DNA from 2 places in the Alteromonas sp. ABH4_457 genome. Region 1 is predicted to be linked to the other one. Evidence: predicted binding sites of a transcription regulator. Region 1 holds the regulator's gene; the other holds the start of a gene.
What was found. Region 1 encodes LexA, which represses DNA repair genes until DNA is damaged. Its sites were predicted from a motif close to TACTGTATNNNNATACAGTA; they were not measured.
Positions count from the first base shown of each region.

Region 2: the regulator LexA is predicted to act here: its motif matches at 3,902-3,921, upstream of dinB (DNA polymerase IV).

Region 1 covers NZ_JBSWXN010000002.1:600,501-606,092, forward strand. The annotation lists gene ACXAGR_RS05810 (YceI family protein) at 117-689, shown strand; gene ACXAGR_RS05815 (serine hydrolase domain-containing protein) at 799-1,938, shown strand; gene lexA (transcriptional repressor LexA) at 2,040-2,666, opposite strand; gene ACXAGR_RS05825 (type 1 glutamine amidotransferase domain-containing protein) at 2,924-3,601, opposite strand; gene ACXAGR_RS05830 (aldehyde dehydrogenase family protein) at 3,643-3,906, opposite strand; gene ACXAGR_RS05835 (aldehyde dehydrogenase family protein) at 3,968-4,447, opposite strand; gene ACXAGR_RS05840 (aldehyde dehydrogenase family protein) at 4,374-4,850, opposite strand; partial or broken gene ACXAGR_RS05845 (helix-turn-helix domain-containing protein) at 4,866-5,033, shown strand; gene ACXAGR_RS05850 (LysR substrate-binding domain-containing protein) at 5,049-5,516, shown strand; gene ACXAGR_RS05855 (MFS transporter) at 5,540-5,592, opposite strand, start outside.
Region 2 covers NZ_JBSWXN010000009.1:97,967-103,558, reverse strand. The annotation lists gene ACXAGR_RS22405 (FAD:protein FMN transferase) at 1-842, shown strand, start outside; gene nqrM ((Na+)-NQR maturation NqrM) at 852-1,085, shown strand; gene ACXAGR_RS22395 (S8 family serine peptidase) at 1,157-2,779, opposite strand; gene ACXAGR_RS22390 (glycoside hydrolase family 108 protein) at 3,233-3,745, opposite strand; gene dinB (DNA polymerase IV) at 3,932-5,008, shown strand; gene ACXAGR_RS22380 (DUF1653 domain-containing protein) at 5,010-5,240, shown strand; gene ACXAGR_RS22375 (amidohydrolase) at 5,316-5,592, opposite strand, start outside.

The DNA.
Region 1 (5,592 bases):
GATATTTCGAATGTTTCGTTCAGATCTTCGACACATCCGTATTTAAGGAACGCCGTATTATAGGTAAGTAAATCGTCCTCACACTTGTGACATCAACGTTATGAAAGGAATGTGTAATGAATAAATTTATCCCGGCAGTATTAGTTTCAGGTTTAATCAGTGCAGGCGCATTCGCGGCGCCTGTGAGCTATCAGATTGATCCTACTCACACCAGCGTTATCGCTTCATGGAATCACTTCGGATTCTCTAACCCGACAGCCGCCATCAACGGCGCTGAAGGCACCATCGTGTTTGACAAAGACGCGCCGGAAGACAGCAAAATCGATGTGTCGGTGAAAATTGATACCATTGATTCATTTGTTAAAAAGCTGAATGAAGAATTTGTCGGTGCTGACTGGTTCAATGCAGCGAAGTTTCCTTCTGCCACCTTCACCAGTACAGATGTTGAAATGACAGGTGATAAGACGATGGAAGTGACCGGCGATCTGACGATCAAAGGTGTGACTAAGTCCGTCACTATGGATGTCACTCTGAATGGTTCAGGTGTACACCCGATGACACAGAAAGAAGCGATAGGTTTTGATGCAATGACCACCATCAAGCGTTCTGACTTCGGGATTGATATGTATGTACCGAATGTGAGTGACGAAGTCACGCTGCACATCACCACAGAAGCACAAGCTAAATAAGTTTTCGCATCACCGTCCAGATGCCCGGCCCGCGCGAGCGGGCTTTTTTATTGGTAGCGGCCTGTTAACTGCGGTAGTCTGATTGTTTTTATTGTCAGGGATTGCTTCTATGTTGCGCCGCGCTGTTTTCTCCTCTTTTCTGTTATTTTTAACACCCTCTGTTTTTGCCAAAGATCTTCCTTCCGGCGCTATTAACGCTCTGTTTGAAGAAGCGGTAAGTCATGACACAGTGCCGGGTATAACCATGGCACTGGGCAACGATAAGGGCATGCTGATGGCTAAAGGCTACGGTTTTGCCGACGTGGAAAACCATGTACCGATGACGACAGATCACAAGGTGCGTATCGGCAGTGTCTCTAAACTCATCGCTACGGCCGGATTAATGCGTCTTGCGGAAGCGGGCAACATTGATCTGGATAAACCGGTAACTGAATACGTCAGCGCATGGCCTGCTGATAAACCGGTCATTACTCTGCGCCAGCTTACCTCACATACAGCAGGCATCAGGCACTACAAAGAAGGTGCCAATGAATTCCTTCTGAATGAAAGTTATCCGGATATCGACAGTGCACTGGCGATGTTTAAAGATGATCCACTGCTGTTTGCACCCGGCACAGATCACCGTTATTCAACGTTTGCCTGGACACTGGTCAGTGCCGCAATGGAAGGGGCTGACGCGTCCCGGGATTTCCGCGCCATCATAAACGAAGAAGTGTTCGCGCCGCTGAAACTGGACAACACGGTATTTGACGACCAGTACACCATCATCGATCACCGGGCGAGACCTTACACCGTACACGAAGGTGAGCTGATTAATGCGCCACAAACGGATCACAGCTATAAATGGGCCGGCGGCGGTTTTATTTCTACGCCGTCAGATATTGTCCGGTTTGCTGTAGCCCATGTGGCAAGCGATTACCTGAAACCAGAGACTACCCGCGCCATGTTTACTCCTGCCAGGCTTAACAATGGTGAAACCGTGGGCTTCGGCATAGGCTGGAAAACCGGTTTTGGCGATTACAAAAAACGTAAAGCGTATAAAGATAACGTGAGCGCGCTGGCTTTGATGGACGATATTCCTGATGCAGTGATGCACTCAGGTGGCAGTATGGGCGGCATTACAATGACCATTCTTTGCCGTGAACATAAAACAGCGGTTACTGTAGTAAAAAATGTCAGTGGTGAAGACAATGCTGATGTTTTTCTGCTGGCGCTCAAGACACTGCACTTTGCACATACCAGCCAATAGTAAAGAAAAAGGGCGATGATGGTTTATATCATCGCCCTTCCAATTTTTAGCGCTGTGGCCAGCGCACACAATAGTTATTGCACCGCGCTTAGCGAAAGGACTTACATCCAGTCAGCATTGCGGATTACACCTACAGCCAGACCTTCAATGTTGAATGGTTCAGCAGCAAGATCCACCTTTATGGTATCGAATTCTTCATTTTCTGCATGCAGCCAAACTTCGCGGCCGCGTTTTTCCAGACGTTTTACCGTGACATCCTCATCAACCCTGGCAACAACTACCTGCCCATTGTGCACGTCAGTAGTTCGGTGAACGGCAAGTAGATCACCATCCAGAATACCGATATCTTTCATACTCATACCGTTTACACGTAACAGGAAATCCGCACGGGGGTGGAACAGATCAGGGTCGACCTTGTAATGCATTTCCACATGTTCCTGCGCCAGAATAGGTTCACCTGCCGCAACACGGCCGATTAACGGTAAGCCTGCGTCTTCATCGTTTTCTGCTTCCAGCGGAATATTCAGCTTTATACCCCGTGAGGTACCCGCCAGAATTTCGATTACACCTTTACGGGCCAGCGCCTTTAAATGCTCTTCTGCTGCATTAGCTGATTTAAACCCTAATTGCTTCGCAATTTCCGCACGGGTGGGCGGCATGCCGGTTTCCAGCATGGTGGTTTTGATCAGTTCGAGAACTTCCGTTTGTCTTGGAGTAAGTGGACGCATAAACAGCCCTGTTTTTCTATACAGTTCCTGTGAGTATATACAGTTGCGCTGGTTTGACAAGGGCTGCCGGCGAAATTATTACGCTTATTCAGGGGGCGCAGTTAACAGCGCCTGGTTTTCATTGCAACGATATGCATTAGTTGTACATTGTAATACGCTGTTTTAGTTCTCCTTGGGAATAAAAAGGTATCTTCTTATCAAGAAATTTTAGCCAGGGGCCTCCTAATCAGAACGCCACCGGCTAAATTTGAGGGAGATTATGCAAGTTGTTTAATCAAGGCTTGCGCGACAGCTTCGGAGCTGGCTGGATTTTGGCCTGTAATCAATCGGCCATCTTCAACTACGTGAGGCTCCCAGTCCGCACCTTTTTCATAGTGACCGCCAAGACGAATGAATTCATCTTCTATCAAGAATGGCACCACATCAGTCAACTCCACCCCCGCTTCTTCTCCGTTAGTAAAGCCAGTAACTTTACGACCTTTGATAAGCGGCTCGCCGTTATCAGTTTTTACATGACGCAGGACCCCAGGGGCATGACACACAAAACTGATTGGCTTGCCTGCCCGCTCAAACGCTTCGATCAGTGAAACAGACTGTTCTGACTCAGCAAGATCCCACAGGGGGCCATGGCCGCCCGGATAAAACACCGCATCAAAATCTGTGTGTGACACGTTTTCAAGTTTGACAGTGTTCGCCAGTACTTGCTGCGCCTGTTGGTCTTGCTTAAATCGCTCAGTCGCAGGGGTTTGAAAATCAGGCAAATCACTTTTCGGATCCAGAGGTGGTTGTCCCCCCAGAGGTGAAGCCAACACCAACTCAGCACCAGCATCTGTAAAGGTGTAGTAAGGCGCTGCAAACTCCTCCAACCAAAAGCCTGTTTTTTCACCGGTGTTACCCAGCTCATTATGCGATGTAAGTACCATTAAGATTTTCATATAAACCTCTCTATCTTTTAACAATATGGATGAATCAATGATTAAAAAAAAGCGTCTACGGCTGCTTGTTTGTCTGCATACGGTGCTCGCAATCGAAGATTTGATACACCCGCTTCGCTTTGTACTACCACCGCCCTGGCATGAGAGAACTGGCGGAAGCCATGAATACCATGGTAAGCCCCCATACCTGACGCGCCCACACCACCAAAAGGCAGCTCATCAATAGATACATGGGTCATGACGTCGTTGATGACCAGCGCTCCGGAAGTCGTTTGTTGTGCAAATACTTGCTGTGCTGTCCTCATTGAAGTAATAGGCGGCTAAAGGGCGAGGGTGTTGATTGATGTAATCAATTGCCTCGTCCTCTTATTGATACAGACGAATGGGCAATAATGGACCAAATATTTCTTCCTGTATGATTGCCATATCGTCGGTTGTCCCAATCACTAGATGCGGAGCGATTTTACGGCTTGAGGCGTCATAAGCCGGTTCATTTTGCGGCGCAAGATTGATGATCTCTGCGCCTTTTTGACGTGCATCTTCTAATAGATCGACTAAGCGCTGGTAATGGTGTTCGTTAATGATTGCGGTGTAATCGGTATTTTCTTGAATGCTTGGGAAGGTTTGTCCCATAAATTCTCGCGCTTGAGCTTTGAACGCTTGAGTTTGCTCTGCAGGCAGCAAAACGTAATCTGGTGACAGGCAAATTTGACCTGCATTAAAGGATTTAATCGTTAATGTGCGCTCAACTGCTTTGCTCAGGTCAGCACCTTTAGCCACCATAACAGGCGACTTTCCACCCAGTTCCAGAGTCACTGGCACAAGGTTCTCTGCAGCAGCACGCATCCCCTAGTACTACGGTTAGCTCTTCAGGGCCGAAGTAACGGGCCACTAACTCAGCCAATAATTCTGAAGTCTCAGGCGTCAGTTCAGAAGGTTTTAACATGGCGCTATTACCCGCTGAAAATACACCAGCTAACGGTCCAAATGCTAAATTGATTGGAAAATTCCAGGGACTAATGACACCAACAATCCCTAACGGTTGAAACTGTATTTCAGTGTGCATTTCAGGATCAGGTGAGGCGGTTTGTTCTGCCTCCATCCAGGTATCGAGATTATCGATGGCGTGTTGCAACATATTACTGGTTGTTACCATATCGGCCACGTAAGACTGATATAAGCTACGGTGTCCAAAATCTTCGCTCATGGCAGAAGCAATGGCTTTATGGTTATCACGGATTAATTTTATACAGCGCGGTCACTTAACTTGACGCAACCTGCTGTATCACAACACATTGCAGGACTAGAGGTGGCCATTGGGCGACCTTTATTTGAGCGTTCTTCTAGTGGCGTCGAGCCTACCTCCACAGCGGATGAATTAGCCATGGACATTGGTGATAAGCTGGAAGTAGCTGAGGCGGCTTTGGCTTAAGCAAGAGCTCGATCAATGGACATCTCTGGTGTCTTGCAGATAGTCGGACATGCGGATTTTATAGCTGAGATACTCAGTGTACCGATGCTACCGTTATTGGAGTCGGGGGTGAAAATTCGTATGCACACCGGTAACGGCAGTATGGTGTCGGACATGTTACTTGAGGGGCACTGTGATCTGGGAATCTCAGCCCACCCAGTCTTAGATGATCGTTTAAAAAGCGAGCTGATTTATACCAGTAAATTACTCCCAGTGGCCGCTCCAAGTACCGTAAAGCGCATATTGTCAGCACAAGACTTTGGTTGGTCTGTTATGCCCGAGTTCTTATGTCAGCAGCAAATTGCTCAAAGCGAACTCATGGAGATCCCTTCGCCAGTTGGTACACATGAAATTCACTACTACCTAATTTGGTTACCCAGTGCTTTACGTCAAGTCCGCGTTGCTCACGCAAGACAGACCTTACTCACTCAATTATGGTCGTAATGTCGCCGTTTACCCCGGCGCCATTACTTATCTTTTTCAGTAGCTAACGCGTTATGCACCGCCCGGGTGAGAGGAT
Region 2 (5,592 bases), on a different contig from region 1:
CCCGGTTAGTAGAAATTAATAAACTGATGTCGACCTATGACCCTACATCAGAATTATCCCGTTTTAACCAGAATCGTTACACCACGCCCTTTCCGTTAAGTGACGAAACGTCATTGGTGGTGACTGAAGCTATCAGGCTCGGCAAGCTAAGTCATAACGTACTGGACGTAACTGTGGGGCCGCTGGTGAATTTGTGGGGATTTGGTCCGAACAAACGTCCTGAAAAGGTGCCATCTGAAGAGCAGATTTCTGAAGTCCGAGAGTATGTCGGGCTGGATAAAATCAGTATTTCAGAACAGGGTCTGAAGAAAACGCATCCAATGGTTTATGTCGACCTGTCGACTATTGCCAAAGGCTACGGTGTAGACCAGGTTGCTGCGATTATGGAAAAGCATGATCTGCACAACTACCTGGTGGAAATCGGCGGTGAAATGCGTGTTAAAGGCGAGCGGGGGAATGGTGAGGAATGGTTAATAGCCATTGAGAAGCCGGTCTCAACGGAACGCTCGGTGCAGAAAATTGTCTCTATTGGTACGAATGCCATTGCCACCTCAGGGGATTACCGCAATTACTATGAAATGGACGGTAAGCGTTATTCTCATCTGATTGATCCCCGAACCGGTAAACCCATTACTCATAATCTGGTATCGGTAACGGTGGTGGACCCGTCATCTATGACTGCTGATGGCCTTGCCACTGCGTTCAATGTGATGGGGTGGGATGAAGCTAAAGCGCTGGCGGAGAAAGAACATCTTGCCGTTTTCTTAATTCGTCGCACAGCAGATGGCTTTGAGGAGTATGCATCTCCTGAGTTTGATACTATGGTTGAAGTTAAGAATTAGGAGACGATGATGTCTACATTTATCCTCGCGTTTGTGTTTTTTCTTGCCATGGTAATGGCAATGGCCGTGGGTTATCTGATCCAGAAGAAGTCCATTTCCGGTAGTTGCGGCGGTTTAGGCGCACTGGGTATTGAGAAAGCCTGTGATTGTCCTGAGCCGTGTGACCGTAAGAAGATGCGCCTGGAGCGTGAAGAAGCCAGACAGAAAAAAATTGCTGAGTGGAAGGATAACCAGATCCTGTAAATTTTCAGGTTTATCAGTACACATCAAGTGATGATAAAAATGGCCGGACGAATGTCCGGCCATTTTAGTTTCTACTCGTAGCTGTAACTTAACGTTACGTTGCTGTAAGTGCTGTAAGCTCTCAGGCTGATATGCCAGGTGCCGTCAGCCGGTGCAGTAAACGTGCACACCTCACTGTTGCCGTTTTTGTAAGGACGACAATCATAGGCCGATGTGGAAGGCTGGCTGCCGTATCTCACATACAGATCGGCATCACCGCTGCCGCCGGAGATTTGAATTGTCATCGTGGAAACGCCAGCCGGGATATCCCAGGTGTAGCGATCCCAGGATGACCGTGAACCTGATAATCCTGTTAATTGTCCTGATACCGGTTCAACACCCGGATCGGTCGGATCTCCACCGCCGTTACCGCTGCCATCACAACCGTTGTTATTCAGGTAGCTGTTCGCCTCCGCTACACGGACAATACCGTAACCGTACTGATTATCTCTGCCTGAACTGCCACGATCTTCTGCGGTGGCATTTAACGCGTTTCTAATCTGCGTGGCGCTGCACTGGGGATGGAAGCTCCACACCAGGGCCGCCGCACCGGCAACGTGTGGCGTGGCCATAGATGTGCCGCTCAGGGTGGCGTAGGTGCTGTCCGGATAGGTGGAGTAGACTGAACTGCCAGGGCCGGCAATTTCCACCTGTGAGTTGTACTGTGAATAGCTGGCGCGGTTTTTACCGGAATCAACTGCTGCAACAGACACTACGGCATCGTAGGAGGCAGGGTAAGACAGTGAACTGTTACCGGCGTTACCGGCTGCGGCGACCAGCAGCATGTTATCGTCTGTGAAACCCTGCATGGCAGACGCTTCTGCCGAAGACGAGCCTGAGCCCCCTAAACTCATGTTAACCACATCAGCGCCGGCATCCTGACACTGGTCGATAGCAGTGATGATGTCAGAGGCGTAAGTCCAGTCACCGTTGTCGTTGAATATTTTCACAATATGCAGGCTGGCACCGGGATAGACACCGATCACACCCTCTGAATTGTCATAGGCGGCAATCGTACCGGCAACATGTGTTCCGTGGCCGTTACCATCGTTATACCAGTTGCCCACTGCACTGTTATTGCCAATTCCGGTTACCCCGTCATTGGTGCCCGGTAAATCCGGATGACCCAGATTATAACCGGTATCAATAATACAGACTTTGCGGGCGCTGGTATCAGACTGGATTAGCTGATTCGCCTGTACCATGGTGTAGCCATATGGCGTGGACTGGGCCATTAACTCCCGCACCGGATCAGGGGCGATATCAACGTCCTTATTCTTGCGCAGGGCGTTAAGTGCTTTCTTGTTTAATGTGACGACAGCCATGCCATGGCGTTCCATCACTTTAAGTGTCTTGCCACCTGCCTGTTGTATGGCAGATTTCACTGATGCTACATCCAGCGCCTTATCACTGGCATTAATGCTGCCTTTGCCCGCCACTGCGCCTTTACCATTTTTAAAGGTGACAATGTAGCGTTCATTGCTTTCCTGTAAACGCAGATCCTGGCGCAGGTTCTTTAACTGCTCAAAGGTAAGTGGTTCAGGGGAAACACTGACCGGCCCGTTGCCGGCAGACGCTGCAGTAGCGGTTAATGTGATTAAACTTAACGATGTAGCGAGTACCGATTTGGATGGTAATGTGCGTAATATGGACATTATTTTTTTCCTGTCTTGTTGTTATCCCCTCCCGCTCTGTGGCGTGTTACTACGGGGTATTTTTACCGGGTCTGTACACATCGGTTTATCTGCTTTAGTGATGACAAAAACTGTTCCGTCAGCTTGTCATTCAGGAGAAATAAACCGGCTATGCACAAACGTTGTAAACGCTGCTTTTTTCTGCAGCTCGAAATCCATACTACTTAAGTCTATCGGGAGTTACGCATATAGCCGTATAACTATGAATGGCATTTAATACGTATAAAAAACGGGGGTATTGGTATGCCGGCCAGACATTACGGGCAGCGGAGAAACAAAAACTGACTAAAATTTAAGTTAAGAAAAAGATAAATAAAAACAGATTTATCCCGAAATCCAACTTAAATTTTGTGTAAATATGTAATCAGGAAAAAGGGACGATAGCGTATCTGGGGGCGGAGCCGGAAAGGTTTGCTATGCAATACCTTTCAGTGTCCGGTTTATCCAGCCAAGAAGGAACTTTGCCTGTGAGGGATTATGATTAACAATTTCCGCATAACGGGCGACTTTCTTGAGTGCATAGCCATGCAGAAATACTTCCGGTGGCATGTTGTTGATGGCCTTTAAGGATTTCGTACCGATGATCCCGTCAACGTACACATCAGCAACTTCCTGAGCCAGTTTCGACGCTGCAGACAGGCCGGCATTAACGGCGAAATCAAAGAGGGTTTCAGCTACACGTTGAGAATCAATAAAGTCTCCGCGGATCCGTTCCCAAAAGTGCTGCTGGTAGAACGCTGCGACATGAGGCATCAGTTGACTGTCGGGGACGCCGGCATCAAGTAGTGGCCAGCCTTCCCAGTCAGGATGAAAATTGCGGGCTATACCGGCGTAGGTAGCACCACCGCGGTCACCCTCCACACGATGAAGTGTATAGCCCCCTTCGTTATCAATCATTTTTTCAAAGGCGGGTAAAAAAGCAGCCATGACATCCTCCCTGATGAATGGTTAAATTTTACGCTTATTACCAGTTTATCTTTTCAATAAGGTTTTACAATCCTGTTGTATTAACTTTTTGCAATGTTTTGACCTTTTATTCGGTGTTGAACTTTGCACTGGCATAGTTGACATAATCCGCTAAAATGCTGTTCATATATACAGTGTGGTGGCAGAGTGCGAAAGATTATTCACGTTGATATGGATTGCTTTTACGCTGCAGTTGAAATGCGCGACAATCCGTCATTGATCAATAAGCCCATAGCGATTGGCGGCAGCGCCGATCGCCGTGGCGTGATATCAACGTGTAACTATCCGGCAAGAAAATTTGGTGTGCGCTCTGCCATGGCAACAGCCTATGCAAAGCGTTTGTGCCCTGAGCTCATTCTTGTACCCGGCAGAATGGATATGTACGTCCGCGAGAGTCAGCGTATCCGTGAAATTTTCAATGACTATACCGACCTCATCGAGCCTTTGTCTCTGGATGAGGCCTATCTGGATGTCACTCACACCACTTTGTTTAACGGCAGCGCCACACTCATAGCACAGGATATCCGCCGGCGAATTAAAGAAGAACTGAATCTGACTGCCTCGGCTGGTGTGGCATCATGCAAATTCGTGGCTAAGGTAGCCAGTGACGAAAATAAACCGGACGGGTTATGTGTGATCACACCGGATAAGCTGGATGCATTTGTCAGAAATATGTCGCTGTCAAAAATTCCCGGCGTGGGCAAAGTCACACAGCAGAAGTTGCAGCGTCTGGGCCTGACTACCTGTAATGATGTCCGGCAATATCCCTTTGAACGTCTGCAGAAAGAGCTGGGGAAATTCGGTTCAGTGCTGTGGAACCGTGCTCACGGTGTGGATGAGCGGGATGTCAATGTCAGCCGGGTAAGAAAATCAATCGGAGTGGAACGTACCTTCAGCAGCGATTTGCATACACTTGATGAATGCAAGGCGGTACTGCCTGTGTTGTGGGAGAAGATGCTGCAACGCATTGAAGGGCATTTAAAAAAGACCGGTGAGCGGAAATGTCTGATAAAATCTCAGGGCGTGAAGCTCAAGTTTCAGGACTTCCAGCAAACCACCGTTGAGCACCGTCATCACGATATCGAAGAAGCATTTTTTTATGAATTGCTGGATGAAGCGTGGCAGCGGGCCAGAGGCCGGGGTGTCAGGCTGGTGGGCATTCACATTGGATTAGCCGGCGGTTTGCCGGCAGAGCAACTGCTATTGCCACTGGAGGATGAATAATATGTCAAAGCCGGTTGTGCCCGGAACGTATCAACATTACAAAGGCAACTTTTATACTGTCATCGGTGTGGCTAAGCACTCAGAAGATGAATCGGAACTGGTGGTGTACCGGCCGGAATATGGTGAAAAAGGGCTTTGGGTCCGTCCGCTGACCATGTTCACTGAGCAGGTGGAAGTGAACGGAGAAACGGTTCCCCGCTTCAGACATATTGAAGAGCAGGACCGGGATTAATCATCCGGTAGAATAAAATCACAAAAGGGGCGCAAAGCGCCCCTTTTGAATTACTTGTATCCGCTGTTTTGGCCGTTACTGGTTGCGTTCAGCATCAAATACCTTAATTCCGGCTGTCCAGGTTTGCAGCACCCGGGTGCGCCAGATATCTTTCGGATCCACATCGAAGATATCCTGATCCACAAGAATAAAGTCAGCCCATTTCCCCGGGGTCAGCGTACCCAGACTGTCTTCCATATGTGCGGCGTAGGCAGCATCCAGCGTAAAACCTCTGAAAGCCTGCTGAACGGTCATCGCTTCGTGAGCATACCAGCCCTTTACCGGCTGGTTGTTTCTGTCCTGACGGGTAACG